One region of the Streptomyces sp. NPDC001822 genome, then DNA from elsewhere that is predicted to be linked to it. Evidence: predicted binding sites of a transcription regulator. Region 1 holds the regulator's gene; the other holds the start of a gene.

The links. Region 1 encodes HspR, which represses chaperone genes until heat shock. Its sites were predicted from a motif close to TTGAGNNNNNNNNNCTCAA; they were not measured.
Region 2: a site for HspR is predicted at 10,598-10,616, ahead of lon (endopeptidase La). Genes of this name have one in related genera too.

What each region holds. Positions count from the first base shown of each region.
Region 1 is NZ_JBIATW010000014.1:3,308-17,786, reverse strand. It holds gene ACFYY2_RS27165 (polyamine aminopropyltransferase) at 1-41, opposite strand, end outside; gene ACFYY2_RS27160 (DUF2617 family protein) at 171-692, opposite strand; gene ACFYY2_RS27155 (hypothetical protein) at 997-1,281, opposite strand; gene ACFYY2_RS27150 (pyridoxal phosphate-dependent aminotransferase) at 1,408-2,586, shown strand; gene ACFYY2_RS27145 (YbjN domain-containing protein) at 2,663-3,214, opposite strand; gene ACFYY2_RS27140 (MFS transporter) at 3,285-4,553, opposite strand; gene clpB (ATP-dependent chaperone ClpB) at 4,895-7,495, opposite strand; gene ACFYY2_RS27130 (pyridoxamine 5'-phosphate oxidase family protein) at 7,628-8,029, shown strand; gene ACFYY2_RS27125 ((2Fe-2S)-binding protein) at 8,163-8,483, opposite strand; gene ACFYY2_RS27120 (hypothetical protein) at 8,480-8,791, opposite strand; gene ACFYY2_RS27115 (helix-turn-helix transcriptional regulator) at 8,920-9,903, shown strand; gene ACFYY2_RS27110 (heat shock protein transcriptional repressor HspR) at 10,043-10,489, opposite strand; gene dnaJ (molecular chaperone DnaJ) at 10,491-11,678, opposite strand; gene grpE (nucleotide exchange factor GrpE) at 11,772-12,422, opposite strand; gene dnaK (molecular chaperone DnaK) at 12,419-14,272, opposite strand.
Region 2 is NZ_JBIATW010000007.1:166,056-180,534, reverse strand. It holds gene ACFYY2_RS18570 (styrene monooxygenase/indole monooxygenase family protein) at 1-733, opposite strand, end outside; gene ACFYY2_RS18565 (ATP/GTP-binding protein) at 771-1,421, opposite strand; gene ACFYY2_RS18560 (DUF742 domain-containing protein) at 1,402-1,815, opposite strand; gene ACFYY2_RS18555 (roadblock/LC7 domain-containing protein) at 1,812-2,291, opposite strand; gene ACFYY2_RS18550 (nitrate- and nitrite sensing domain-containing protein) at 2,288-5,224, opposite strand; gene ACFYY2_RS18545 (hypothetical protein) at 5,596-6,381, shown strand; gene ACFYY2_RS18540 (MarR family winged helix-turn-helix transcriptional regulator) at 6,433-6,915, opposite strand; gene ACFYY2_RS18535 (polysaccharide deacetylase family protein) at 7,373-8,053, shown strand; gene lon (endopeptidase La) at 8,146-10,575, opposite strand; gene ACFYY2_RS18525 (spermidine synthase) at 10,958-11,641, shown strand; gene ACFYY2_RS18520 (response regulator transcription factor) at 11,873-12,610, shown strand; gene ACFYY2_RS18515 (ATP-binding protein) at 12,607-13,683, shown strand; gene ACFYY2_RS18510 (multifunctional oxoglutarate decarboxylase/oxoglutarate dehydrogenase thiamine pyrophosphate-binding subunit/dihydrolipoyllysine-residue succinyltransferase subunit) at 13,930-14,479, shown strand, end outside.

The DNA.
Region 1 (14,479 bases):
CGCGGCGCACCGCTGCGCAGTGGCGTCTGCTGGTCGATCATGAAACGAACGCTACGTGACGGAAAGGTCGCCGCTTGTCACCCACACGGGTGCAAGTGACGCACGTCGGGCCCGCCCCGCGCGGGCCCGCGCACCCCCTCCGCGAAACGGGCGCCTCGCCCCGCGCCCCCTCAGGAGACGGGTGCCCCGGTCCGCGCCCCCACCCGCGTCCTGGTCACCACGAGCTGGCCCTCCTGCGGATAGGCGTGCCAGGTCCGCCAGTGCACCTGCCCGCGCGTCCGCTGGGCGAGCATCGCGGTGAACGCGTACGGACTGCCCGGGAAGGTCCCCGCCAGCCCGTGCGGATGATCGGCGACCAGCGCGAGCAACTCCTGCGCACGCCCCGCGAACGAGCCCTCGGAGAGCGTCTCGACGCGCGCCGCGAACTCGTACTCCCAGTCGCCCATGCGCTCGGCCACCCCCAGCGGCAGGGGCGCGCTACTGCCCGGCAGACAGGCCACCGTCTCGGAGCAGGTGCGGCGCTCCTCCTCCAGCAGCACCTGGTGAGAGGCGCCGAGGAGCCTCATCTGCACCTTCGCGCCCCCCAGTTGGAGGTCCAGCACGGCGAGGGCGGGCAACGGCTCCCTGCCGAGCGTCCAGGCCAGGTCGGCGGCGCGGGTATCGGAGTAGGCGGTCTGGAGGCTGGTGAGCATGGATCGGCTCCGCAAAACACACAGGGACACGTGGACAGGGGTACCCCGGTGCGGCGCACGTGGGGGGAAGGGGAAGCCCGGCCCGACACGGGTCCGATGGCTGAATGTTCTCTACATCGATGCAATCACGAAGTAGGTCGCGCTCACAGCGTTTTTACCCAACTTGCCGTGGTTTCCATCCCTCAGGGGGCAGCACGGTTCACGTGTTCCCCGCACCCCAACCAAAAGGTGCCCAGCGGGAGTTCACCCGCCGGGCACCTCGGCTCACCGGCCCCGCCCCCCGTCCGGGGCCGGTGGGACCGTCTCAGCTGCCGCCACCACCGCAGCCGCCACCGCCACCGCCCCCGCAGCCACCGCCCCCTCCGCAGGAGTGCCCACCGGTGTGGCTCCCGCACGAGTGGCCGCTGGTGCTGTCCCCGGCCCACCAGCTGCCCGCGTGGGACCCGGCGTCGCCGCCGGTTCCGGAACCCTTCCGGCCGCGCCCGGCACGGCCACCCAGCGGCTTCTTCCGGCCACCCGACCCGGAGGCCAGGGCGACGAACCCCACGACCACGATCCCCAGGAACACGATGAAGACGAACAACTCCACCGACCTCACATCCTTCTGTCCCCCGAAGCGAGGTCCCCGCTTCTCGACTGACCGGTGGATTCCCGTACGCCGCGCGCGCCAAAGCAGACTTGAGCAACTCCAGAGCTTCGGCACAGGATGGCGTCCATGACACAGGGACGACCGCTGCTCAACCGCCGCCTCGCCGAGTTCGGTACGACGATCTTCGCCGAGATGTCGGCGCTGGCCGTACGGACCGGTTCGATCAATCTCGGCCAGGGCTTCCCCGACACCGACGGCCCCGAAGCGGTCCGCGAGGCCGCGGTCCGGGCCGTACGCGCCGGACACGGCAACCAGTACCCACCGGGCCCCGGCGTCCCCGAGCTGCGGAGCGCCGTCGCGGAGCACCAGCGGCGGCACTACGGGCTGGCGTACGACCCCGACAGCGAGGTCCTGGTCACCACGGGCGCCACCGAGGCGGTCGCCGCCTCCCTGCTGGCCCTCCTGGAGCCGGGCGACGAGGTCATCGCCCTGGAGCCGTACTACGACTCCTACGCGGCCTGCATCGCCATGGCGGGCGGGACCCGCGTCCCCGTCACGCTCCGGCCCCACGAGGGCGCCTACCGGCTCGACCTGGACGAGCTCCGGGCCGCCGTGACGCCCCGCACGCGGCTGATCCTGCTCAACACCCCGCACAATCCCACCGGGACCGTCCTCACCCGCGAGGAGCTGGCCGCCGTCGCCGCTCTCGCCTGCGAGCGGGACCTCCTCGTCGTCACCGACGAGGTGTACGAGCACCTCGTCTTCGAGGGCGAGCACATCCCCCTCGCGTCGTTCCCCGGCATGCGCGAGCGCACCGTGACCGTCAGCAGCGCGGGCAAGACGTTCTCTCTGACCGGCTGGAAGGTCGGCTGGATCACCGCGAGCCCGGAGCTGGTCGCCGCCGTGCGCTCCGCCAAGCAGTTCCTGACCTTCGTCTCCGGCGGCCCGTTCCAGTACGCCGTCGCGGAGGCCCTGCGGCTGCCCGACAGCTACTTCGACGGGCTGCGCGAGGATCTGCGTGCCAAGCGGGACCTGCTGAGCACCGGCCTCGCCGAGGCCGGCTTCGAGGTCTACGAGCCCGCCGGGACCTACTTCGTCACCACCGACATCCGCCCGCTCGGTGAGAGCGACGGCTTCGCCTTCTGCCGGGCGCTGCCCGAGCGCTGCGGGGTCGTGGCCGTGCCGAACGCCGTCTTCTACGACCACCGCGAGCAGGGCGCGCACTTCGTGCGCTTCGCCTTCTGCAAGCGCACGGAGGTGCTGGAGGACGCGGTCTCCCGCCTCAAGGGCCTCAGGTCGTCCTGACGAAAAGGGCGGAGGCCCGGCCCGGGGTGCCGGCCACCTGGCCACACCCCGGTCCGGGCCTCCGCCGTCGGACGGATCAGGCCTCCGTGGGCTCTCCGCCCTCGGCCCCGTCCTTCTTCTCCGCGGGCTCGAGGCCCAGGTGCTCGACGAGCCACTTGTCGAACTCGATCGAGGCCCGGACCCAGCTGACCGTCGAGGAGACGAAGTGCTCCAGGCTGACGCCGGTGCCGATGAGCATCTGCGCCTCACCGATCAGCCGCACGGAGCCGGCGACGCCCTCCTCGCCCTCGTGGGCGTGGGTGTAGACCTTGGGCCACAGGGTGCGGCGGTTCCAGTCGTCGATCGCGTCGAGGAGGACGGGACGCTGGTCCAGGGCGTGCGGACGGTCGTAGAACGTCCGCACCGAGAAGACCTGCTGCTCGTCCTCACCGCGGAACATGAAGTACGTGCGGAACTCTTCCCACGGCGCGGCGAGGTCACCCTCGTCGTCGACGACGTACTTCAGCTCCATCTGTTCGAGAAGCTGCTTGACGAGGTCCTGGTCCGGAACCACCGGGCCCTCGGGTCCTGACGCCTGCGGTTCGGGCTGGCCCCCGAAGTTGGGGATCGAGGACGGGTCGATAGACATCGCTGGGTACTCCTGTGGATCGCACGTGTTTGCCTGCCTTCGACCCTAGCCGCGATCGCGGCCCGTAGTCCTACGCGCTCAGGGGAATCGTCCCCGCGCCCGTCTGCCTGGCGCGCGCCCAGGCGACCGCGACGACGACCGCGCAGACCGTCCCGACGAGCCCGGCCCCGCCGATGGTCCTCGCCGAGGACCCGGACAGCTCCGTCACCAGGCCTCCCGCGGCGACCCCGATCCCCTGCATGGCGGTCAGCCCCGACCTGGCCAGGCCGAGCGCCTGGCCGCGCTGGCCGGCCGGGGTCAGCATGACGAAGGTCGCCCCCGCGGTGATCTGGTAGGCCGAGCAGACGCCCGACACCAGCAGCACCAGCAGGGCGACCGCGACACCGGGGCCGGCCCAGTAGACGAGCAGCGGGAGGTTCGCCCCCACCGCCAGCGGCCCGAGCAGCCGCCGGCGGCGCTCCGCGCCCACGGCCGACCGCCCGAGGAGCGCGGCGCCCAGAACCATGCCCGCGGGGTGGGCGGCGAGCAGGAGGCCCACCGACGCGGCGCTCCCGCCCGCCTCCTCGGCGAACGGTGCGGCCAGGCCCTCCGGGAGGACGATGAACCCCGCGAGCCAGCCGAGGGCGACCAGCGACCGCAGCCGCGGGTCCGACCAGATCAGTGCCGCCGCGCTGCGCACCTGGACGTGCATCCGCTTCGGCCGCGCCCCGGCCTCGGCGTCCACCGGCCGCGCCTTGACGCCCAGCCGGATCAGGACGGCCGAGATCAGGAACGTGGCCGCGTTCAGGCCCAGCGAGAGGTGACTGCCCAGCCACACGACCAGCACGCCGCCGGCGGCGAAGCCCACCAGCTGTCCGGCCTGGTGCGTGATCACGATGACGCGCTGCCCGCGTTCGTAGAGGCGGTCGCCGAGCACGGCCGGCATCAGGGCGCCCTGCGAGGCGCCGAACGGGGCCTCGCAGAGCTGAGCCAGCACCAGCAGCCCGGCCAGCAGCGGCAACGGCGTACCGGGAAGGGCCATCAGGCCGACGAGGACGGCGCGCACCAGGTCGCAGCCGATCATGACCGTGCGCCGGGGGAAGCGGTCCGCCAGACCGGTCAGGAGCACCCCGGACAGCAGGGCGGGCAGGGTCGTCAGGGCGTAGGTCGCCGCCGTCCAGCCGGCCGACTCGGTGCGTTCGAAGACAAGCAGCGACAGCGCGACCCGTGCCAACTGGTCACCGAGGACCGATTGCGCATATGCCGCCCACAGCAAACGAAATTCGCTGAGGCGAATGAGGCCGCCACTTCCGAAATCCTTCGATTCCGCACCGATATCGCCAGGTATCCGCTCCGTCATGGGCGTACCTTACCGTTTCCCGAATTCGGGACCGGCCGTGCCCGACATCCGGGAAAAGGGTCCGGAGTGCCCCGATATCACGCCGATCGCAGCCCTGCACCCGTCATCGGAACCGGTCCGATCGAGCGTGTCGATATGTATCGCCGGGATACAAAGAGCGGGGGCCGGGCACGGAGTCGTCCACCATTCGGCCACGGAAAGCAAAAATTCGGCTCGAACTCACGGGCCGCCCCGGGCAAGGACACGTGCCCGATGCACGCACACATGCGGACGGGGCGCGCACACGGGTGTCCCCGGCCGGGGCGTGAAGCCCGCCGGCCGGGGACACCGGGGTAGGCGGTCTAGAGGGTCTTCGCCGCGGTCGCGGCCCCCACCGTCAGGCCGTCGCCCGCCCGGTCCACCCGGACCGTGTCGCCGTCCTTGACCTCGCCCGCCAGGATCTCCTTGGCGAGCCGGTCGCCGATCGCCGTCTGGATGAGACGGCGCAGCGGCCGCGCACCGTAGGCCGGGTCGTTGCCCTCCTCGGCCAGCCAGGCCAAGGCGTCCGGCGACACGTCGAGGTCGATCCGGCGGTCCGCCAGCCGGGCCGCGAGCCGGGCCACCTGGAGGCCCGCGATGTGCGCCAGTTCGTCGCCGGACAGCGCGGAGAACACGACCAGGTCGTCGAGCCGGTTGAGGAACTCCGGCTTGAACGAGGCCCGCACGACCTCCAGGACCCGCGCCTCCTTCTCCTCGGGCGTGGACGACGGGTCGACCAGGAACTGGCTGCCGAGGTTGGACGTCAGGACCAGGATGGTGTTGCGGAAGTCGACCGTCCGGCCCTGGCCGTCGGTGAGCCGGCCGTCGTCGAGCACCTGGAGCAGGACGTCGAAGACCTCGGGGTGGGCCTTCTCGACCTCGTCCAGCAGGACGACGCTGTACGGGCGGCGGCGGACCGCCTCCGTGAGCTGACCGCCCTCCTCGTAGCCCACGTAACCGGGCGGGGCACCGACGAGCCTGGCGACGCTGTGCTTCTCGCCGTACTCGCTCATGTCGATGCGGATCATGGCCCGCTCGTCGTCGAACAGGAAGTCCGCGAGCGCCTTGGCCAGCTCCGTCTTGCCGACACCGGTCGGGCCGAGGAAGAGGAAGGAACCGGTGGGCCGGTCGGGGTCGGCGATCCCCGCGCGGGTGCGGCGCACCGCGTCCGACACGGAGCGGACGGCGTCGGTCTGGCCGATGAGGCGCCTGCCCAGCTCGGACTCCATGCGCAGCAGCTTCTGGGTCTCGCCCTCCAGGAGGCGTCCGGCCGGGATGCCGGTCCAGGCACCGACGACGTCGGCGATGTCGTCCGGGCCGACCTCCTCCTTGACCATGGTGTCGACGGCCGCCTCCTGCTCGGCCTCGTCGGCCTCCGCCAGCTCCCGCTCCAGACCGGGGATCTCCCCGTACAGCAGCTTGGAGGCGGTGTCGAAGTCGCCGTCGCGCTGGGCGCGCTCGGCCTGGCCGCGCAGTTCGTCGAGGCGCTCCTTGAGCTCACCCACCCGGTTCAGGCCCTGCTTCTCCTTCTCCCAGCGGGCCGTGAGACCGCGCAGCTCCTCCTCCTTGTCGGCGAGGTCGCGGCGGATCTTCTCCAGGCGCTGCTTGGAGCCCTGATCGCTCTCGTTCTTGAGCGCCAGCTCCTCCATGTGCAGCCGGTCGACGGACCGCTGGAGCTCGTCGATCTCCAGCGGGGAGGAGTCGATCTCCATGCGGAGCCGCGACGCCGCCTCGTCGACGAGGTCGATGGCCTTGTCGGGGAGGAACCGGGAGGTGATGTAGCGGTCGGAGAGCGTCGCCGCGGCCACCAGTGAGGAGTCGGCGATCTGGACCTTGTGGTGCGCCTCGTAGCGTCCCTTGAGACCGCGCAGGATCGCGATGGTGTCCTCGACGGACGGCTCGGCGACCAGGACCTGCTGGAAGCGGCGCTCCAGCGCGGGGTCCTTCTCGATGCGCTCGCGGTACTCGTCCAGCGTGGTGGCGCCGACCATGCGGAGCTCGCCGCGGGCGAGCATCGGCTTGAGCATGTTGCCCGCGTCCATCGCGGAGTCCCCGCCGGCGCCGGCGCCGACGACGGTGTGGAGCTCGTCGATGAAGGTGATGATCTGGCCGTCGCTCTCCTTGATCTCGGAGAGCACGGTCTTGAGGCGTTCCTCGAACTCACCGCGGTACTTGGCGCCGGCGACCATCGCGCCGAGGTCCAGCGAGACGAGCCGCTTGTTCCTCAGGGACTCCGGGACGTCCCCCTTGACGATGCGCTGGGCGAGGCCCTCGACGACGGCCGTCTTGCCGACGCCGGGCTCACCGATGAGCACCGGGTTGTTCTTCGTACGGCGGGACAGCACCTGGACGACGCGGCGGATCTCCTGGTCCCGGCCGATGACCGGGTCGAGCTTGCCCTCGCGTGCGGCGGCCGTGAAGTCGGTGCCGAACTTCTCCAGCGCCTTGTACTGGCCCTCGGGGTCGGGAGTGGTCACCCGGCGCCCTCCCCTGCTCTTCTCGAATGCGTCCAGCAGCCTCTTCGCACTGGCACCCTGCCCGTCGAGGATCTCACCGGCGCGGCCGCCCTTCGCCGCGACGGCGATCAGCAGGTGCTCGGTCGAGAGGTAGTCGTCGCCGAGCTCCTTGGCGCGCTGGTCGGCGTCGGCGAGGACGGCGAGCAGCTCGCGGCTCGGCTGCGGCGGGGCGACGGTCGACCCGGTGACGCTCGGCAGCGCGCCGAGGAGCCGTTCGGTCTCGGCGCGCACGGTCGCCTGGTCGGCGTCGACGGAGGCCAGCAGGTCGGTGATGTTCGCGTTGTCCTCGCCCGCGAGCAGCGCCAGCAGCAGATGCCCGGGGGTCAGATCGGCGTGGCCGTCCTTGACGGCCCTGCTCGTGGCGGCGTTGAGGGCGTCGCGGCTCTTGTTGGTCAGCTCGGCGTCCACGGGCGTCGTCTCCTCCTCGTGATGGTCCTGCACTATGACTCAGGTAACGGGTACAAAGTTGAGTCTATTCCACTCAAGCCTGAGGATGCGCCCCGCCCGGGCCCGAGTCCCCGATGTCTCTAGGCTGACCCCATGCCTGACGTACGCAACCCCGGCCCCGAGTACCTCGCCTTCTGGCGGGAGCGCCACGTGTGCACCCTGACCACGCTCCGCCCGGACGGCACACCGCATGTGGTGCCGGTCGGCGTGACGTACGACCCGGAGACCCGGATCGCCCGTGTCATCACCGGCGGGAGCACCAGGAAGGCCGCCAACGTCCTCGCCGCCGGCCCGGAGGGCGCGCGGGTGGCGGTCTGCCAGATCCAGGGACGCCGCTGGGCGACGCTGGAGGGCACCGCGGTGGTCCGGACGGACCCCGACGAGGTGCGGGACGCCGTGCGGCGCTACGCGGAGCGGTACGAGCGCACCCCGCGGCACAACCCCGAGCGCGTCGTCATCGAGATCACCGTGGACCGGGCGCTCGGAAAGGGCTGAGGAATTCCACGACCCTTTTCTCTTTTCATCCGGAACAATTCCGGGCAGCACAACGGCGCCATCGTGTTCAGGTCACGATGGCGCCGTTGTGTGGGGGAAGTGCCAGAACGATTTGGAACGACGGGGGAATCGTTCAGGCACTGCGGGGGGTGGCGGAAATGGTCTCTGGTTCGAACAGCTCATGGTCCCGCTGATCAAGATTGACGAAAATCATGCCGTACCGCACGGTGCAGCGAACGGGCTGTGGGGCACCCCGCGGCCGGCGGAGACAGCGATAGGCGCGGATTTCGTCGTCCGCCTCCATCACCACGACGACCGGCTCTCCGAACAGGGTGACCATCAACGAATCGCCCGGGCGGGTGAGTGCCGTGAGCAGATCGATGAAATGCCACCCTGAGCGGTACGCCGTAGCCATCTCCCGCCGGAAGGTTCGGTCGTCCGGTGGCGTGGTCATGCGCCTGCCGCACCCGTCGGAGTGCTCCAGCTGATCTCACCCGGGGCCGCGGCGGGCGTACCCCAGCTGATCTCACCGGGCGCGCCTGCCGCCTGCACGGACCAGCTGATCTCGCCGTCGGCCGGCATTCCCCAGCTGATCTCGCCGGGCGCCGACCCCGCCTGTACGGACCAGCTGATCTCGCCGGGCGCCGCCGCCCGCTCCGACCAGCTGATCTCGCCGGATCCTGCCGCCCCGCCCGCCACGCCAAGGCCCAGGGCCGCGACGAAAGCGGCGGCAAGCACCGAGCGAAGCATTCGCTTATCCATAGTCGGCTTCGTCCTCACTTGTGGATTCCTCTCCCCCGCATCCACGACGATGTCTCACCAGGACCCCACAACGCCACTGGGACGATGCATCATGTTCCTGCATGTTCAGGAACATGGGGGGTGGAGATATGACCACAAGCAGCACAATAGGGATACATCCTCACGGGGTCACCGACCTGTGCGAGGAGGGAAAGCGCCTCTACGCCAGCGCCCTGCGTTCCGGCCGGATTTCGCGCGCCGAGGTCGACCCCGCCCCCTGCCTGATGGACTTCGCGCTCCTGCACCCCGACCCGGACGACACGACGTGGCTCAGGCCCGTCCCTCCCTCCGCCGCCCTGGCCCAGCGCCTGCACCCCCTGGAACGCGAGATCAAGGAACGCCGGCGGCGCTCCGTGGAACTCGCGGAGTCCTTCGAACCGTTCATGGACATCAGCGCCCAGGACCCGCCGACCACCCACGCCATCACCGTGCTGGAGGGCGGCAACAGGATCAACGCGGCGCTCGACCTCGCCACCGCCGAATGCCGCACGGAGGTGCTCACCGTCCAGCCGGGCGGCGACCGGGGCGAGGACCGCCTCAGCGAGGGCCTGGAGCGCGCCCTGACGGTCGTCAACCGGGGCGTCAGCATGCGCACGCTGTACCAGCACACCGTCCGGCACAGCCAGGGCACCCTCGCGTACGCCGCCCGCCTGGCGCAGGAGAAAGTCGAGATCCGCACCCTGGAGGAGCTCATCGAGCGCCTCCTCGTCTTCGACCGCACCGTGGCCTTCATACCCGCGCAGAACGACGACCAGGTCGCCCTCGAACTCCGTCACCCCGGTCTCGTCAACTACCTGGTCAAGGTCTTCGAACAGCTGTGGAGCCGCGCGACTCCGCTGCTCGGCGAGGTCGGTTACGACCCACCGACCAAGGGCATCAGCGGTGTCCAGCGCTCCATAGCCCAACTCCTCGTCGAGGGGCACGTGGACGACTCGATCGCCCGCCGCCTCGGCATGAACGTACGCACCTGCCGGGCCCACGTCGCCAAGCTGTCCGCCACGCTCGGCAGCACGAGCCGCGCCCAGCTCGGCTACCTGATCGCACGGTCGGGAATCCTGGACGAGGACTCCTGACCCGGCCCGCCCTCCCGGGACTCCCCGGCGTCCGGGCCCACGACGCGTCACGGGGCCGGACGGCGCCCCTCACGGCACACGCGGAAGGGGCCCGCCCAACGAGTCCTCGGACTCCCGGGCGGGCCCCTTCACGGTCCGCTCAGTCCTTCGGCCGCTTGGGCCGCCACACCACCAGCGCACCGCTCTGCTGCACGTCCTGGTACGGCACGAGGTCGCGCCGGTAGGAGGCGTGCACCTGGGCCTCGCGCTGCTGCATGGCCACGGCCGCCCCGTCCACCGCCGCCGAGAGCTCGGCGACGCGCTGCTGGAGCGCGGCGACCTGGTTCTCCAGCTCGATGATGCGCTTGATGCCGGCGAGGTTGATGCCCTCGTCCTGCGACAGCTGCTGCACGGTCCGGAGCAGTTCGATGTCGCGCGCCGAGTACCGCCGCCCGCGCCCGGCCGTGCGGTCGGGAGAGACCAGACCCAGACGGTCGTACTGGCGCAGCGTCTGCGGGTGCAGGCCCGAGAGCTGGGCCGCGATCGAGATCACGTACACCGGTGATTCATCGGTCAGCTGATACGGATTACGTCGACGGCCGTCCATCTCAAGCTCCCTTCGCAGCCTGGAACAGCTCCGCCCGCGGGTCCTCCCCCGCGGTCGCCTTCCGGTACGCCTCCAGCGCGTCCTGCGCCTCGGTTCCGAGCTCCGTGGGCACGGACACCTCGACGGTGACCAGCAGGTCGCCACGGGTGCCGTCCTTGCGCACGGCGCCCTTGCCGCGGGCCCGCATCGTACGCCCGTTCGGCGTGCCGGCCGGGAGTTTCAGGGTGACCGGGGGCCCGCCGAGGGTGGGCACCTTCACCTCGCCGCCGAGCGCCGCCTCCGGGTAGGTGACGGGCACGATGATCGTGAGGTTGTCGCCCTTGCGCCCGAACACCGGGTGGGCGTCCACGTGGACGACGACGTACAGGTCGCCGGCCGGGCCGCCGCGCTCGCCCGGGCTGCCCTTGCCGCGCAGCCGGATCCGCTGGCCGTCCAGCACGCCCGCGGGGATGCGGACCTGCATCGTGCGGGCGGACTTGGCCCGGCCGCTGCCCTTGCAGACGTCGCAGGGGTCCTGGGCGATGAGGCCCCGGCCCTTGCAGTCCACACAGGGATCGGTGAGCGAGAAGCCGCCGCCCGTCCCGCGCGACACCTGACCGGTGCCCACACAGGTGGGGCAGACCCTCGGAGTGCCGTTCTTGTCACCGGTGCCCGAACAGGCCTTGCAGGGGGCCTGGCTGGACATCCGCAGCGGGACCGTGGCCCCGTCGACCGCCTCGGTGAAGCTCAGCGTCACCTCGGACTCGATGTCCTGGCCCCGGCGCGGCTGGACACGCGTGCCTCCGCCGCCCCGGTTGAACAGCCCGCCGAAGACGTCGCCCAGGCCGCCGCCGCCACCGAACCCGCCGGCGCCGCCCGCCTGTCCGCCACCCGGCGCGCCCCCGAAGAGGTCGCCCAGGTCGAAGTTGAAATTGCCGCCCGCGCCGCCGGGCCCCGCCCGGAAGCCTCCGTTGCCGAAGAGGGCGCGCGCCTCGTCGTACTCCTTGCGCTTCTTCGGGTCGCCGAGGACGTCGTTCGCCTCGGAGATCTGCTTGAAACGCTCCTCCGCCTTGGCGTCACCCTTGTTGGCGTCGGGGTGGAACTCGCGCGCCAGCTTCCGGTACGCCTTCTTCACCTCGGCGTCGGTGGCGTCCTTCGGGACGCCGAGGACCTTGTAGTAGTCCTTCTCGACGAAGTCCTTCGTGCTCATCGACGTCCCTCCTTCCGGACGACAGGCCGCACGGCCGGCCCCTTGGCCGGCCGCACGCCCCGTCGGTGTTCACCGCAGTGGTCGGACACGATGTCAGACCTCTTCGGTGCCACCGCTCTCCTCGTCGTCTGACTTCTCTTCCTTCGCCGCCCCGGGCGTGGCGCCCGGCTGCGGTTCGGCCACGGCCACCCGCGCGGGGCGGATGGTGCGCTCCCCGATGCGGTACCCGGGCTGCAGGATCGCCACGCAGGTCGTCTCGGTGACGTCCGGCGCGTACGAGTGCATCAGGGCCTCGTGGATCGTCGGGTCGAAGGGCTCGCCCTCCTTGCCGAACTGCTGGAGGCCCAGCTTCGCGACGACCGTCTCCAGGGATTCGGCCACCGACTTGAAGCCGCCCACGAGCTCGCCGTGCTCACGGGCCCGGCCGACGTCGTCGAGCACGGGCAGCAGCTCGCTCAGGAGGCCCGCGACCGCGACCTCCTTGACCTGCACCCGGTCCCGCTCGACGCGGCGACGGTAGTTCTGGTACTCGGCCTGCAGCCGCTGGAGGTCGCCCGTGCGCTCGTTGAGCGCGGTACGCACCTGGTCCAGCTGGGCCGTCAGGGCCGCTGTCTGCTGTACGTCCCCGGCCGGGGCCGCCGCCTCCTCCTCGGAGGGGGAGGCGGCCTTCGGCTCGGCGTCGTCGGCACTGGCGCCGGAGGGGACGTCAGGCTTCTCGTCGAAGCCCGGAGTCTCCTCGGTCACACCGCACCGCCCTTGTTGTCCTTCTCGTCGTCCACGATCTCGGCGTCGACGACGTCGTCGTCGGCCCTGCCCTGACCGTCGCCCGGCGCCTCGGCACCCGGCGCCGCACCCTCGGACTGGGCGTTGGCGTACATCGCCTGGCCCAGCTTCTGGGAGACGGCCGCGACCTTCTCGGTGGCGGTGCGGATCTCGGCGGTGTCCTCGCCCTTGAGCTTCTCCTTCAGCTCGGTGAGCGCGGTCTCCACCTCGGCCTTGACGTCGCCGGGGACCTTGTCCTCGTTGTCCTTGAGGAACTTCTCCGTCTGGTAGACGAGCTGCTCGCCCTGGTTGCGGGACTCGGCGGCCTCACGGCGGCGGTGGTCCTCGTCGGCGTACTGCTCGGCCTCTTCGCGCATCCGGTTGACCTCGTCCTTCGGCAGCGAGGAGCCACCGGTGACGGTCATCTTCTGCTCCTTGCCGGTGCCGAGGTCCTTGGCGGCGACGTGCATGATGCCGTTGGCGTCGATGTCGAACGCGACCTCGATCTGCGGCACACCGCGCGGGGCCGGCGGCAGACCGGTGAGCTCGAACATCCCGAGCTTCTTGTTGTACGCGGCGATCTCGCGCTCGCCCTGGTAGACCTGGATCTGCACGGACGGCTGGTTGTCCTCGGCCGTCGTGAAGATCTCGGAGCGCTTGGTCGGGATCGTGGTGTTGCGCTCGATGAGCTTGGTCATGATCCCTCCCTTGGTCTCGATGCCGAGGGACAGCGGGGTGACGTCGAGGAGCAGGACGTCCTTGACCTCGCCCTTGAGGACACCGGCCTGGAGCGAGGCGCCGATGGCGACGACCTCGTCCGGGTTCACACCCTTGTTGGCGTCCTGGCCGCCCGTGAGCTCCTTGACGAGCTCGGCGACGGCCGGCATACGGGTCGAGCCACCGACGAGAACGACGTGGTCGATCTCGGAGAGCTGGATGCCCGCGTCCTTGATGACGTTGTGGAACGGGTTCTTGCAGCGGTCCAGGAGGTCCGCGGTCAGCTGCTGGAACTGCGAGCGCGTGAGCTTCTCGTCGAGGTGCAGCGGGCCCTCGGCGGACGCCGTGATGTAGGGCAGGTTGATCGTGGTCTCGGTCGAGGACGAGAGCTCGATCTTCGCCTTCTCCGCGGCCTCGCGGAGACGCTGGAGAGCCATCTTGTCCTTGGACAGGTCCACGCCGTGCCCGTTGGCGAACTGCTTCACCAGGTAGTCGACGACGCGCTGGTCCCAGTCGTCACCACCGAGGTGGTTGTCACCGTTGGTGGCCTTCACCTCGACGACGCCGTCGCCGATCTCCAGGAGGGACACGTCGAAGGTGCCGCCACCGAGGTCGAAGACGAGGATCGTCTGGTCGTCCTTGTCCAGGCCGTAGGCCAGCGCGGCGGCGGTCGGCTCGTTGACGATGCGCAGGACGTTCAGGCCCGCGATCTCACCGGCCTCCTTCGTCGCCTGGCGCTCGGAGTCGTTGAAGTACGCCGGGACGGTGATGACCGCGTCCGCGACCTTCTCGCCCAGGTACGCCTCGGCGTCGCGCTTCAGCTTCTGCAGGATGAAGGCGCTCATCTGCTGCGGGTTGAAGCTCTTGCCGTCGAGGTCGATCTTCCAGTCCGTGCCCATGTGGCGCTTGACCGAACGGATCGTCCTGTCGACGTTCGTGACCGCCTGGCGCTTGGCGACCTCGCCGACGAGCACTTCGCCGTTCTTGGCGAAGGCGACGACGGACGGCGTGGTCCTGGCGCCTTCGGCGTTGGTGATGACGGTGGGCTCGCCGCCTTCGAGAACGCTGACGACGGAGTTAGTCGTGCCCAGGTCGATGCCGACCGCACGTGCCATTTCAATTCCTCCAACTGACTACTTGAGTGGATCTGGCTCAAGGATGCATGACACCCACCCCGGAGTCAAAGGACCTGAGCCACTTACGCTCAACTTATGTGCTCACATGGCGCGTGACCTGGCGTTTTTATCGAGATTCAACACCGCACAGCTACCCCGTCACCGCACCGTCGGCGATCGTTCCCGCGCGAATCCGCGACACCCGGA
Region 2 (14,479 bases), on a different contig from region 1:
GCTCCAGCGTCTTGGCCAGGTGCTCCGAGGGATCCTTGATGCCCTGGAACGCGTCCAGCGGACCGCCGGGGATGCCCTCCCAGAACAGGATGTCCGCCCGGCCCGACGTGGTCAGGGTCGGCATGACGAACAGCTCGCCGACACCCGGGACCAGGTTGCAGCGGACCGCGTCGAAGTCCGGGTGCTCCGGGCGCGGGCCCATGCCGTGGACGTACGCGACGGCCAGCGCCCGCTGGGGGACGTCGTACGGTGAACGGGACGCGTCCCGGCCGAACATGGAGACGAGCTCGCCCTTGCCGGCCGAGACCATCACCAGGTCGTACGTGCGGGAGAAGTAGTCCAGGTCGGACACGGCGGCACCGTGGATCACGAGCTGGCCACCGCGCTGGGCGAAGGTGTCCATCCAGCCGGCCATCTTCACGCGCTGGTCGACCGACTGCGCGTACCCGTCGAGCTTGCCCACCCAGTCGATCACGCGGGAGGAGTCGGGCCCGGCGACCGAGACACCGAGGCCGTCGATCCGCGGGGCCTGCGACTCCCAGAAGTTGAGCTGGAGGTCGCGCTCGTGCTGGAGAGCCGTCTCGAACATGCACTGCGTCGACATGACGCGGCCCGACCGGATCTCGTCCGCCGTGCGGTTGGACATCAGGGTGACTTCGTAACCGTTGGACTGCAGTCCGAGAGCCAGCTGAAGCCCGGACTGGCCGGCTCCGACTATGAGTATCTTCCGCATCGTGGTTCTCCGTTACGTGTGCTGGGTGCGTTGACGGTTACTCGGGAGTGACGTCGAGTGCGTGGCCCACCAGGGCGAGCAGGGACTCGACCACCGTGATCCTGTTACGCGCATCCATGATCACAACAGGTACGTGCTGCGGAATGGACAGGGCTTCCCGGACGTCCGCCTCCTCGAACCCCTCCGTTCCCTCGAAGTGGTTGACGGCGACGATGTACGGAAGACCGCAGCTCTCGAAGTAGTCCAGCGCGGGGAAGCAGTCGGCGAGGCGCCGGGTGTCGGCCAGGACGACCGCACCGATCGCGCCGCGCACGAGGTCGTCCCACATGAACCAGAAACGCTGCTGACCGGGCGTGCCGAAGACGTACAGGACGAGGTCGTCGTCGAGGGTGAGACGGCCGAAGTCCATCGCGACGGTCGTGGTGACCTTGTCGGGCGTGGCCGTGAGGTCGTCGGTCTCCTCGCTGGCCTGTGTCATCAGCGCTTCGGTCTGCAGCGGGGTTATCTCGGAGAGAGAGGTGACGAAGGTCGTCTTGCCCACGCCGAAGCCGCCCGCGACCACGATCTTGGTGGCGATCGGCGCACGCGTGTGGTCGAGCTGCCAGTCCTGCGGGGACTCCTCGGACTGCTCGCGCGGGCCCGGCTGACGGGGGGTGAAGAGCGGCGCCTCAGAGACGGCGGAGTCCATTGAGAACCCTTTCGAGCAGTGCGCGGTCGGGCTGACCGGCGCCGTGACCGGTCCCGTACACGCGGATCTTTCCCTGGTCGGCCAGGTCGCTGAGCAGCACCCGGACCACACCGAGCGGCATCTTCAGCAGGGCCGAGATCTCCGCGACCGTACGCATGCGGCGGCAGAGTTCGACGATGGCGCGCAGCTCGGGCATGACCCGCGAGGCGAGATTGCCGTTGGTCAGCTCCCGTCGTTCCTCGGGCGCCTCCAGCGCGGCGACGAACGTCTCGACGAGCAGCACGTGGCCGAATCTGGTGCGGCCACCGGTCAGGGAGTACGGGCGGACCCGCGCGGCCTTGCGGTCGGCACCCCTGACGGGCAGTTTCCGCACGGGTTCAGCAGCTGACGTCACTGGGCGCTCTCCATCGATTTGCGCAGCTCACTGCGGAGTTCGGGGGTGAGTACGTGTCCGGCGCGGCCGACGAAGAGCGCCATGTGGTAGGCGACGACGCTCATGTCGCAGTCGGGGTTGGCGTGCACACCGAGCAGGGAGCCGTCGCTGATCGACATGACGAAGACGCTTCCCTCGTCCATCGCGACCATCGTCTGCTTGACGCCGCCGCCGTCCATCAGTTTCGCGGCGCCGATCGTGAGCGACCCGATGCCCGAGACGATGGTGGCGAGGTCGGCGCTGGATCCCTTGGGCCCGCGGTTTCCTCCGGCCGCCTTGGCGGCCGCGAGTCCGGGGTCCGAGGAGAGCAGCATCAGCCCGTCGGACGAGACGACGGTGACCGAGTGGACCCCTGGCACCTCCTCCACGAGATTGCTCAGCAACCAGTGAAGGTTACGGGCCTCGGAACTCAGCCCGAATGTGCTGGGTGCAGTCAACTGCGTGCCTCCTCGACTGTGTCCCCCGTCTCATCGATGCGGCCGTCGGTCCGGCCGGTCAGCTCCTTGTGGTCGGTCTCCTGCTGCGGGTCGTCCTCGGCGATCTCGCTCTCCACGTCGCGCCGGCCGTCCTTCGCCCCCTGGTGGAATCCGCCGAGCCGGCGGCGCAGGGCCTCCTTGTCCATGCCTCCCGGACGCGCTACGGGCGCGGCCGGTGCGGGCGCCGCGATCCTGGGTGTGCGCTTGGGCAGGCCCTTGTCGGTGAGACGCTCGGGAGAGGGTGCCGGGTCGGGCACCTCCTCCCCCAGTCCGGACAGCGGCTGCCGGGGGCCGGGAACGGCGTCCTCGGCGGGAGCCGGGGAGGCGTCCGCGGCGCCCGGAGCGACGTCGGCGCTGCGCTCGTGGCGGTCGGGCCCTATGGCGTACGGACCAGGCGCGTCCTTCTGCACCGGGAGCCGGACCTGCATCGTGGTCTCGGCCTCGGACTCCTCGCGCGGCGGGACCTCCTGAGCCGCCTCGGGCGCGGACCCGCTGCCTGTCACCGGCGCGGCACCGTCGGCCGGCCGGTCCGGTGCCGGCGCCTCGGCGGCGGACGCCTCGGGAGCGGGACCGGCCGGGGCGGGACCGGCCGGGGCGGACGCCTCGGGAGCCGGCTCGGCGGAGGCCGGCTCGGTGACCGTCGTGCGCAGGGTCTCCTCGGCAGCGGCGATCAGCGGGTCGCTGTCCGGAGGGGTGGAACGGGCGGGCAGTGCGTTCGAGTTGGCCTCGGCGACCGAGCCGGGAAGGTTCAGCGTGGGCGCGTCGCCCGGCAGTTGGACCGGCGGCGGGGCCGCGGTCGGCGGGGCCTTGGGCAGCAGGGCCTGCGGAAGCACCACGACCGCTGTCACCCCGCTCCCCTTCTGCTCGCGCAACTCGACCCGTACACCGTGGCGGGCGGCCAGCAGCGACGTCACCTGAAGCCCCAGACCCGCACCGTCCGCGGCCTGTTCACCGGCCTCGAAGGACGCCGGGTCCGCCAGCCTCGCATTGAGTTCGCCCATCCGGACCGTCGACATGCCGATGCCCTCGTCCTGGACCGAGAGCATCACCTCCCCGGTCTCCAGCAGCCAGCCGGAGAGCTCCACATGGGAGTCGGGCGGCGAGAAGGACGTCGCGTTCTCCAGGAGTTCGGCGACCAGGTGGCTCAGGTCGTCCGCGGCGAAGCCGGCGATCTGGGCGTGCGGCGGCAGGGACTGGATGGTGACCCGCTCGTACCGCTCGATCTCGCTGACGGCGGCGCGCAGCACGTCGACGAGCGGGATCGGGTTCACATGGCCCTGGCCGTGGTCGGCTCCCGCGAGGACCAGCATGTTCTCGCTGTGCCGGCGCATCACGGTCGCCATGTGGTCCAGCTTGAAGAGCGTGGCGAGGCGCTCCGGGTCCTGCTCCCGCTCCTCCATGCCCTCGATCACGCCGAGCTGGCGCTCGACCAGGCCGAGGGTGCGCAGCGAGAGGTTGACGAAGGTGTGGTGGACGGTGTTCCGCAGCCGCTCCAGCTGGGCGCTCAGTTCCACGATCTGCGCCTGGAGTTCGGAGCGCTGGACGGTGAGGGCCTCCCGGCCCGCGACGAGCTTCCCGCGCTCGGCCTGGAGGCTCTCCAGCCGTCCGGTGACGTCGTGGTGCAGCCCGTGCAGCCTGCCGTGCAGGGCGTTGATGGACCGTACGACCTGGGCGAACTCGTCGTTGCGCCCGGTGTAGCGGACGGGCTCGGCGGTCTCGGGCTCGGCGGCGATGCGGCCGGCGCCGATGCGCAGGACGGCCAGGGGCTGGGTGAGGGTGCGGGCGACGGCGGTGGAGACGCCCACGGCGATGAGCAGGCAGCCGCCGAGCAGGGCCAGGCGGAGTTCGAGCGCGGTGACGTCGTCGTCGCGCAGCGCTTCCAGGCGCTCGACCTGGGCGGTTCCCAGGGCGGACTCGACGCTGCGCATGCGGTCGATCCGGCCGGAGAGCGCCGCCTCGACCTTCTCGGGGTCGGCCGACCGGTCCGTGCCCGACAGCTCGGGGCTGTCGGTGAGCCGGGTGAGGTACTTCTCCGCGCTGGTGACCTGGGGGCCGGTGACCGTGGAGGCGAGCCGGTCCCTGGCGGAGGGGCCGGCGGCCTGGTCGAAGTCGGCGAGGGCCGCGAGTTCGCGCACCCGGGCCTGCTGGGCGGCGGCGCTCAGTTCGTCGCGTGTGCGGTCGTCCTCGCCGCCGCTCTCGTCCTGGGTCTGGACGGGCAGGCCGGTGAAGGGGTCGATCTGCGGCTGCTGCGGCTCCGTGCCGGGCACCGCGAGTGCGGCCAGCAGGAGCCCCCGGGTGGCGGAGGCCTGCTCGACGGCCGTGCCCAGAGCGAGCGGGGCCCTGGTGGCGTCGGCGGCGCGCGGCGGGGTCTTCTCGGCGAGTTCGTCCGCGAGGTCGTGGAGCTTGGCCACGACCTCGGAGTACGCCTGATAGGCCTCCGCCGCAGAGCCCTTGCCCGTCAGGGCGGTGCGGCGCAGCGAGGGGATGTCGGAGAGCTCGCGGCGCAGGGCGGCCGGAGCGGCCTCGCGGATCTCGTCGACCTGCTGGTCGACACGGGCCGCGAGGCTCGCCGTGTCGTCCTTCCCGTCCTCGTCGCGCCCTCCCGCGATGTGGGCGACGACGCCGTCACGCTCGTCCGCGAGGGAGTGCGCGAGGGTGATGGCCTGCTGGTTCAGCGCGGCGAGCGTGACCAGCCGTTGGGACTCGTTGAGGTCGGAGGAGGCGCTCAGGGCCGCCGGGGCGCCCGCCGCGATGACCGTGATCCCCACGACGGCAACACCGGCGACGAGCCGGTTGCGTACTCGTACGGTCCGCTTGGAGGCACTCGCCGCCTGGGGCGGGGCCCCGGACTCCTCGCGCGTGCCGTCCTTGCTCCGAGGCCGCTTCTTCTGCACCGGTGCTCGCAATCTTGACTCGTCCGCCCTTGAAGCAGAGGTGACGCACGGTCACATGTGATGAACACCCACCCTGGCGTGCGCCGTACGGCTTCCGACCATTCCAGCGCTTCTGAAGAGGGGGCCGCGCATCAACCGCTCCGCCACTCGAACGAGTGAACATCACTCTGGAGTTGGCGAACAAGTCTCCCCACGGACGACCCCCGCCATGCACGGGCCGCCGGGTGGAACTTCCGGCCCGGCTTTGGCAGGATGCCCGCCCGCATATGCGCAAGGCATCCCGGCCGGTCGGTGTGACCCCCTTGACCTGCCCGTACGGCCCAACAGCACGATCGTGCAGGGTGCGTGAAGGCGTCGTGCAGACTGGCCGGATGCGCATCGACCTCGCCACCGGACCAGGCAGTCCCGAACGCCCCAACGAGGACTGGGTGTCGGTCGCGGCCCCTGCCGCCGGCCTGGGCGGCACCCTCGTCCTGCTGGACGGAGTCACGCCTCCACCGCAGGACGACGGCTGTGTGCACTCGGTTCCCTGGTTCACGGCGCGGCTCGGCGGGGCACTGGTCGAACTGTCCGCTTCGCGGCGGGATCTGACGCTTACCGAGATTCTCACCCTGTCCATTCGCCGCACCGCCGACGTTCACCGTTCCGGGTGTGACCTTTCTCACCCGCGCACGCCCCAGGCGACCGTGGTCGTGGCGCGCTGGGACGACCGGCGCGTGGAGCACCTGGTGCTCTCCGACTCGGTCCTGCTCGTCGAGGCGCCCGACGGCTCCGTGCGCCCCGTGCTCGACGACCGCCTCGACCGGCTTCCGCCCGGCTCACTCGCCTCGGAGGAGATCGCGGACGCCCGCGTACGGAACAAGGAGGGCGGCTTCTTCACCGCCGCCGCGGACCCGGGGGTGGCGTCACGCGCGGTGACCGGGGAGAGCCCCCGGGCCGAGGTGCGCGCACTGGCGGCGATGACCGACGGGGCGAGCCGGTGGGCGGAGACGTTCCGGGAAGGCGACTGGACCGCCACGCTGGGACAGCTGCGCAAGGACGGACCGCAGGGCCTGATCGACCGGGTCCGGGAGCTGGAGCGGGCCGACACCGAGCGCGTGTACCTGCGCCGGGGGAAGCGGCACGACGACGCGACGGCGGTTCTCGTGGAGCTGTAGCCGCCGCCGGCCCCGGGCGGCTCGCGCCCGCCGGGGATGACGGGCCGGCCCTCAGCTCCCGGTGCGCTCGTTGAAGTGGTGCAGCAGCCTGGCCAGTTCCGCGACCTCGGCCCGGTCCCAGCCCGCGAGATTGCGGGCGTACCGTCCGCGCCGTGCGTCGCGGACCGTGCGGAAGCGCGCGAGACCCTCGTCGGTGAGGTGGACGAGCGAGGCGCGGCCGTCCGCCGGATCGGTCTCCCGCGCCACCAGCCCGAGGACCTCCAGGGCCCGCAGCTGACGGCTCATGGTCGCCTTGCCGACACCGAAGTACGCCGCCAGGTCGGTGGCCCGCTGCCGCCCGGTCGACTCCAGCCGTACGAGCAGTCCGTACGCGGCGGATTCCAGGTCCGGATGGACCTCGCGCGCCATCTCCCCGGAACTGGCGCGCGCACGGCGCAGGAAGACCGCCAACTCGCGCTCCAGCGCCAGGAACTCGTGGTCCACACCGCTTCCGGCGCTCGCACCGGGCCCGTCGCCGCTTCCGCTGCCGTGCACGTCCGCACTCCTCACACGCTTTCCCGCGAATGAATCCTCGACTCCGGCCGTCACCGCAGCGTGGCCAGTATTTCGCAGGTGCGGCCCTCCGCCGTCGACCGGACTCCTCCCGGAGCGCTCGGCCGGCCTCCTCCCGGTGGGGAAGACGGCGGCCGCCGCTCCGCCGAGACCCCGGCCCGGGTGCGGCCGGCCGCTCCGCACCCGGGCCGCGGCCTCGGTGACGTCCCCCGGGACCGGGGCCGCTCGGCCCGCACCCCCCACTATGCACTCCACGTATACGCTCTACGTATAGTCACTCCGTGCCGCACCGCCGGCGTGCTGCCGAGCCCCTGGGGAGGGACCTGTCGTGTCTGTCGTGCCTGTCGTGCCTGTTGTGTCCACAAGGACGAAGCCGCTCGGGGCGGGGTTGGCCGCCGCTCTTGTGACCGTGCTCACCCTCGCGCTCGGCGGGTGCTCGATGCAGACGACGGCGCCGGCGTCGGCGCGCGCCGGTGCCGCGTCGGACGCCAAGGGTTCCTTCGGCCGGACGGACTGCCGCAAGGCCAAGTGCATCGCGCTGACCTTCGACGCCGGACCGTCCGAGGACACCCCGCACCTCCTGGACGTGCTCAAGGAGGAGAAGGTGCCTGCCACCTTCTTCCTGCTGGGCAGGGACCACGTCCTGAAGCACCCGGACACCGTGCGGCGCATCGGGGCGGAGGGACACGAGGTCGCCAACCACACCTGGTCGCACCGGATCCTGACCGGGAAGAAGCCAGGTGAGATACGGGCCGAGCTGGAGAGGACCCAGGACGCGATCGAGAAGATCACGGGAAAGAAGCCCCGGCTGATGCGTCCGCCGCAGGGCCGCACCGACGACGAGGTCTCGAAGGTCTGCGAGGAACTCGGACTCTCGCAGATCCTCTGGAGCGCGACGGCCAAGGACTACTCCACGACCGACTCGGCGCTGATCAGGAAACGGATACTCGACCAGGCCGGCAAGGACGGGATCATCCTGTTGCACGACATCTACAAGGGAACGGTCCCCGCGGTTCCCGGCATCATCCACACCCTGAAGCAGCGGGGCTACACCTTCGTGACCGTGCCCCAGCTGATGGCTCCGGCCGAGCCGGAACCCGGCACGGTGTACCGCCCCTGACCCCTCCGCACGCGGAACGGCCCGCCCTCCGGGGAGAGCGGGCCGTCCGTACCGGCCGTGCGCGCGGTGCCACGCCCGTCACGACATGGCACCTACGCCGCGGCCGGGACCCTTGTCCTCGCCCTGGCCGTGGCCGGGACGAGCGCGATCTCGAGGACCTGACGGACGTCGGTCACCGGGTGGACCTCCAGGGTGTCGAGGACCTCGGCCGGGACGTCGTCCAGATCCGCCTCGTTCCTCTTGGGGATCACCACGGTGGTGATCCCTGCCCGGTGGGCCGCCAGCAGCTTCTGCTTCAGCCCGCCGATCGGCAGCACCCGTCCGGTCAGCGACACCTCGCCGGTCATCGCCACGTCGGTCCGGACGAGCCGCCCCGACAGCAGGGACGCCAGCGCGGTCGTCATGGTGATACCGGCACTCGGCCCGTCCTTGGGGACCGCGCCCGCCGGGAAGTGGATGTGCGCCCCCCGGTCCTTGAGGTCCGCGACCGGGAGTTCGAGTTCCGCGCCGTGCGAGCGGAGGAAGCTCAGCGCGATCTGTGCGGACTCCTTCATCACGTCGCCCAGCTGGCCCGTCAGGGTCAGTCCGGACGCCCCGGTCTCCGGGTCGGCCAGTGACGCCTCGACGAAGAGCACGTCCCCTCCCGCCCCGGTGACGGCGAGCCCGGTCGCCACACCCGGGACCGCGGTACGGCGCTCGGCGGGGTCCTGGGCGGACTCCGGCACGTGGTGCGGCCGGCCGATCAGGCCCCGCAGGTCCTGCTCGGACACCGTGAACGGCAGTTCCCGGTCCCCCAGCTCGTGCTGGGCGGCCACCTTGCGGAGCAGCCGGGCTACGGCGCGCTCCAGGTTCCGCACCCCGGCCTCCCGGGTGTACTCACCCGCGAGCTTGCGCAGGGCGGACTCGTCGAGCGCGACCTCGCCCGTCTCCAGGCCCGCCCGCTCCAGCTGGCGCGGGAGGAGGTGGTCGCGTGCGATGACGACCTTCTCGTCCTCGGTGTAGCCGTCCAGCCTGACCAGCTCCATGCGGTCAAGCAGAGCCTCGGGGATGGCTTCGAGGACGTTGGCCGTCGCCAGGAAGACCACGTCGCTCAGGTCGAGTTCGACCTCCAGGTAGTGGTCGCGGAACGTGTGGTTCTGCGCCGGGTCGAGCACTTCGAGCAGGGCGGCCGCCGGGTCGCCCCGGAAGTCCGAGCCGACCTTGTCGATCTCGTCGAGCAGGACGACCGGGTTCATCGACCCGGCCTCCTTGATCGCCCGGACGATGCGCCCCGGCAGCGCGCCGACGTACGTACGCCGGTGACCGCGGATCTCCGCCTCGTCCCGGACACCGCCGAGCGCGACCCGGACGAACTTGCGTCCCATGGCGTGCGCGACGCTCTCGCCCAGGGACGTCTTGCCGACTCCGGGCGGGCCGACGAGCGCCAGCACCGCACCGCCCCGGCGGCCTCCGACCACACCCAGCCCGCGGTCGGCACGCCGCTTGCGCACCGCGAGGTACTCGGTGATGCGTTCCTTCACGTCCTGCAGGCCCGCGTGTTCGGCGTCCAGGACCTCCTGGGCGCCCTTGATGTCGTAGGCGTCCTCGGTCCGCTCGGTCCACGGGAGTTCGAGGACCGTGTCCAGCCAGGTCCGGATCCAGGAGCCCTCGGGGCTCTGGTCGGACGCGCGCTCCAGCTTCTCGACCTCCTTGAGGGCGGCCTCGCGGACGTTGTCCGGCAGATCGGCTGACTCGACGCGGGCACGGTAGTCGTCGGACTCGTCGGCACCGGACTCCCCGTTGAGCTCGGAAAGCTCCTTGCGCACCGCGTCGAGCTGGCGCCGCAGCAGGAACTCTCGCTGCTGCTTGTCGACGCCCTCCTGGACGTCCTTGGCGATGGATTCGGCGACATCCTGCTCGGCCAGGTGCTCACCGAGCCACTGGATGGCGAGCTTCAGACGGGCGACCGGGTCCGCGGTCTCCAGCATCCGGACCTTCTGGCCGATGGTGAGGAAGGGCGAGTAGCCGGAGTTGTCGGCGAGCGCGGAGATGTCCTCGATCTGCTCCACCCGGTCCACGACCTGCCAGGCACCGCGCTTCTTCAGCCAGCTGGTGGCGAGGGCCTTGTACTCCTTGGCCAGCTCCGCGACGGATCCGGGCAGGGGGTCGGGCGCGGACACGTCGATCCGGGTGCCCTCCACCCACAGTGCGTTGCCGGGCCCGCTCGTGCCGGCGCCGATCCGCACGCGGTGACGGGCCCTGATGATCGCCCCCGGGTCCCCGTCGGCAAGACGGCCGACCTGCTCGACCGTGCCGAGGACACCGATCCCGGTGTAGCTGCCGTCGACACGCGGCACGAGCAGCACCTGGGGCTTGCCGCTGCCGGCCCGGGCGACGGCCTGCGCGGCCTCCACCGCGGCGCGCACCTCCGCGTCCGACAGGTCGAGCGGCACCACCATGCCGGGCAGTACGACCTCGTCGTCGAGCGGCAGCACGGGCAGGTCGACCGGCGCGAACGTCTCGGCCTTGGACTCAGCAGTCATGATCTTCCCTTCGGCAGCCAAGTTGAGCTATGTGCACTCAATGCTTGTGAGCCCAGGAATGTTCCCCACACTCTGTTCGCTGTGGGCGATCACCACTCGGCCTGCGTGCGACCTGGGGAGATCCGGTGAAGGCCCGACGCGGCCGACGGCGCACGGGCGGGACCCGCACGCCCTTGGGCGCGACACCTTCTTCCACAGCAGCACCACCCGGGCCGCCGCCATTCCCCGCATCTCCCGGCAGCGCTCCGACACGCCCCACGGCCCCGGGCCCGGCTCCCACCCCGAACGGGGCGGGAGCCGGGAAACCGGTGGTCCGGAGCCGACGCGGCGGGGAGAATCGACGGCCCGAACAGCCACCCGCCCGAGACCGGAGAACGCACACATGTCCGCCACAGACACCCCCCGCCCCGTCGTGCTCGACCGCCGGGACGGACCGTTCGGTGAAGTCGTCCTGCGCGGGCGCGGCGAGGACTTCGAGATCATCGCGAACGGCTGCTTCCTGATGGACACCTCGGACGGACGCTCCGAGCGCCTGCTCGTCGACGCCGCGCTCGCCGCCCTGCCCGCCGACCGGCCCTCCCCGTCGGTCCTGATCGGCGGGCTCGGCGTCGGCTTCTCCCTGGCGCGGGCCGCGGCCGAGCCCCGCTGGGGCAGGATCGCGGTCGTCGAGCGGGAACAGGCGGTCGTGGACTGGCACCTGGACGGCCCTCTCGGCCGGATCTCCGGTGCGGCCCTCGCCGACCCGCGGACGGAGATCCTGCGCACGGACCTGGTCGCGCACCTCCGCACGGCCACGGAGCGTTACGACGCCCTGTGTCTGGACATCGACAACGGCCCCGACTGGACCGTCACCGAGGACAACGGGAACCTCTATTCTCCGGCCGGTCTGACGGCCTGCCGGGCGCGCCTGACCCCCGGCGGAGTGCTCGCCGTGTGGTCGGCGCAGCCGTCCGCGGAGTTCGGGCCGGCTCTACGGAATGCCGGATTCCACGCCGTAACGACCGAAGAAGTAGCCGTTGCCCGAGGTGTGCCGGACGTGGTCCATCTCGCACTCCGGGACGACTGAACCCCCACCCGGTATGCACGGCCCCGCCCTGCCGGGGGCCGCACGCGGTGCGGCCGGTGATCCACACCCTTTCCGTGGGTAACACCTTCACGACGGACAACACCCTGCGTAGCCGGAAGGCCTCCCGTGCCTTTACGCTCTGACCGGCACAAGGGATCACCGACGACATCCACAAGCGATAACCGTGCCTCCGGGGGAATGGCCTCCGCGAGAACGGGCAGGGGCGGGGCGATGGAACAGACACACACCACCCACAACGGCGTCGCGGCCACCCCCGGGGCTCAGCGCCGGGTGCTGGTGGTCGAGGACGACCCGACGATCGTCGACGCCATCTCCGCCCGTCTGCGGGCCGAGGGCTTCCTGGTGCAGACCGCACTGGACGGCCCCGCGGCAGTGGACGCGGCCGAGGCGTGGCAGCCCGACCTGATGGTGCTCGACATCATGCTTCCCGGTTTCGACGGCCTGGAGGTCTGCCGCCGCGTGCAGGCCCAGCGCCCCGTGCCGGTGCTGATGCTGACAGCGCGCGACGACGAGACCGACATGCTGGTCGGACTCGGGGTCGGCGCCGACGACTACATGACCAAGCCGTTCTCCATGCGTGAGCTGGCGGCGCGGGTCCACGTCCTGCTGCGCCGGGTCGAGCGGGCGGCACTGGCCGCCGTGACCCCCCGCAGCGGCATCCTGCGACTCGGTGAGCTGGAGATCGACCACGCACAGCGCCGCGTCCGGGTGCGCGCCGACGACGTCCACCTCACCCCGACCGAGTTCGACCTGCTGGTCTGCCTGGCCAACACCCCCCGTGCGGTGCTGTCCCGGGAGCAGCTGCTGGCCGAGGTCTGGGACTGGGCGGACGCCTCCGGGACGCGCACGGTCGACAGCCACATCAAGGCTCTGCGCCGGAAGATCGGCGCCGAGCGCATCCGCACCGTCCACGGTGTCGGTTACGCCCTGGAGACCCCCGCGCCATGACCCGGCCCGGCTCCGGACTGCGGCCCTTCTCGATCAAGGCGAAGCTGGGCGCGCTGGTCGTGATCTCGGTGTTCATCACGACCGGGCTGCTGATCGTCGCGCTGCGGACCCGGACCGAGTTCCGGTTCATCACGGTCTTCTCCGTGATCGCCACCCTGCTGATCACGCAGTTCGTGGCCCACGGCCTGACCGCTCCGCTGGACGAGATGCGCTCCGTCGCCCGGTCGATCTCCCACGGCGACTACACGACGCGGGTGAGCGGCGCCGGGCGGCGGGACGAGCTGGGCGACCTGGCCCAGACGATCAACCGCATGGCGGAGGACCTGGAGGCGGAGGACCGGCACCGCAAGGAGCTGGTGGCGAACGTCTCCCACGAGCTGCGCACGCCCATCGCCGCGCTCAGAGCCGTGCTGGAGAACGTGGTGGACGGGGTGTCCGCCGCAGACCCGGAGACGATGCGCACGGCGCTGAAGCAGACCGAGCGCCTGGGCAGGCTGGTGGAGACCCTCCTCGACCTGTCCCGGCTCGACAACGGCGTGGTCGAGATCAAGGCACGCCGTTTCGAGGTCTGGCCGTATCTCTCCGGCGTACTCAAGGAGGCGAACCTCGCCGCCTCGCAGCGCCGGCTCTCCTCCGGCTCGGGCAACCACTCCCGTACGGACGTCCACCTCCACCTGGACGTCTCACCGCCCGAGCTCACGGCCCACGCGGACGCGGAACGGCTGCATCAGGTGGTGGCCAACCTCATCGACAACGCCGTCAAGCACAGCCCGCCGCACGGCAGGGTCACGGTGCTCGCGCGGCGCGGTGCGCACCCCGAGTCGCTGGAGCTGGAAGTCATCGACGAGGGGCCCGGCATCCCCGAGGCGGAGCGCCACCGGGTCTTCGAGCGCTTCAACCGCGGCCAGGCGCCGTCCCCGCACGGGCCGGGCAGCGACGGCGGCACAGGGCTGGGGCTGGCGATCGCGCGCTGGGCCGTGGACCTGCACGGCGGGAGGATCGGTGTGGCCGAATCAGCGCGCGGTTGCCGGATTAGAGTCACTCTCCCGGGTAACACGCAACCCCGTAGTTGACTCGGCGTTCGAAGCGGAGGAGCACGTTCTCCCCACGCCCGGAAAAGAGATACGGTCCAAGGGGCCACAGCGCTGGCCCGCGTAGCGGAACTCTGCTTGTTTCCCGCCATTTCATGCGCCGAAACCCGGCTTCCGATGTGATGTGCACGACGAAGACCGGCCCGGCCTGCACGTAACGGCTGGGGAGGCGTAGCCTTGATTTCCGCTGTCCATCACCTTGTGAAGCGGAAGAGGGCGGTTGCCGCCGTGTCGTCTCAGTCCCCCAGTAACTCGAGCATCTCGACCGATCAAGAAGCGGGCTCCGGGTCCAACCCGGCCGCCGCCTTCGGCCCCAATGAGTGGCTCGTCGACGAGATCTACCAGCAGTACCTCCAGGACCCCAGTTCGGTCGACCGCGCCTGGTGGGACTTCTTCGCCGACTACAAGCCGGGCGCGTCCGGCACGGCGGACAAGCCCGTCCCCGCACCCGCGGGAGCGGTGACACCGCCGCCGGCGACCACCGTGGCGAACACCGTCGACCACAGCGCTCCGGCACCGGCCGCGCCGCAGGCTCCGGCCGCAGCCGCCGCCCCGGCTCCGCCCGCCGCGGCTCCCGCGGCCGAGGCGGCGGCCCCCGCGCCGGCTCCCGCCGCTCCCGCGAAGGCAGCCCCGGCAGCCGCTCCGGCCCCGGCGAAGAGCGATGCCCCGGCCGAGGCCCCCGCCGGCCCGGAGTACGTGACGCTGCGCGGCCCGTCGGCCGCCGTCGCGAAGAACATGAACGCCTCCCTGGAACTGCCGACGGCCACGTCCGTCCGCG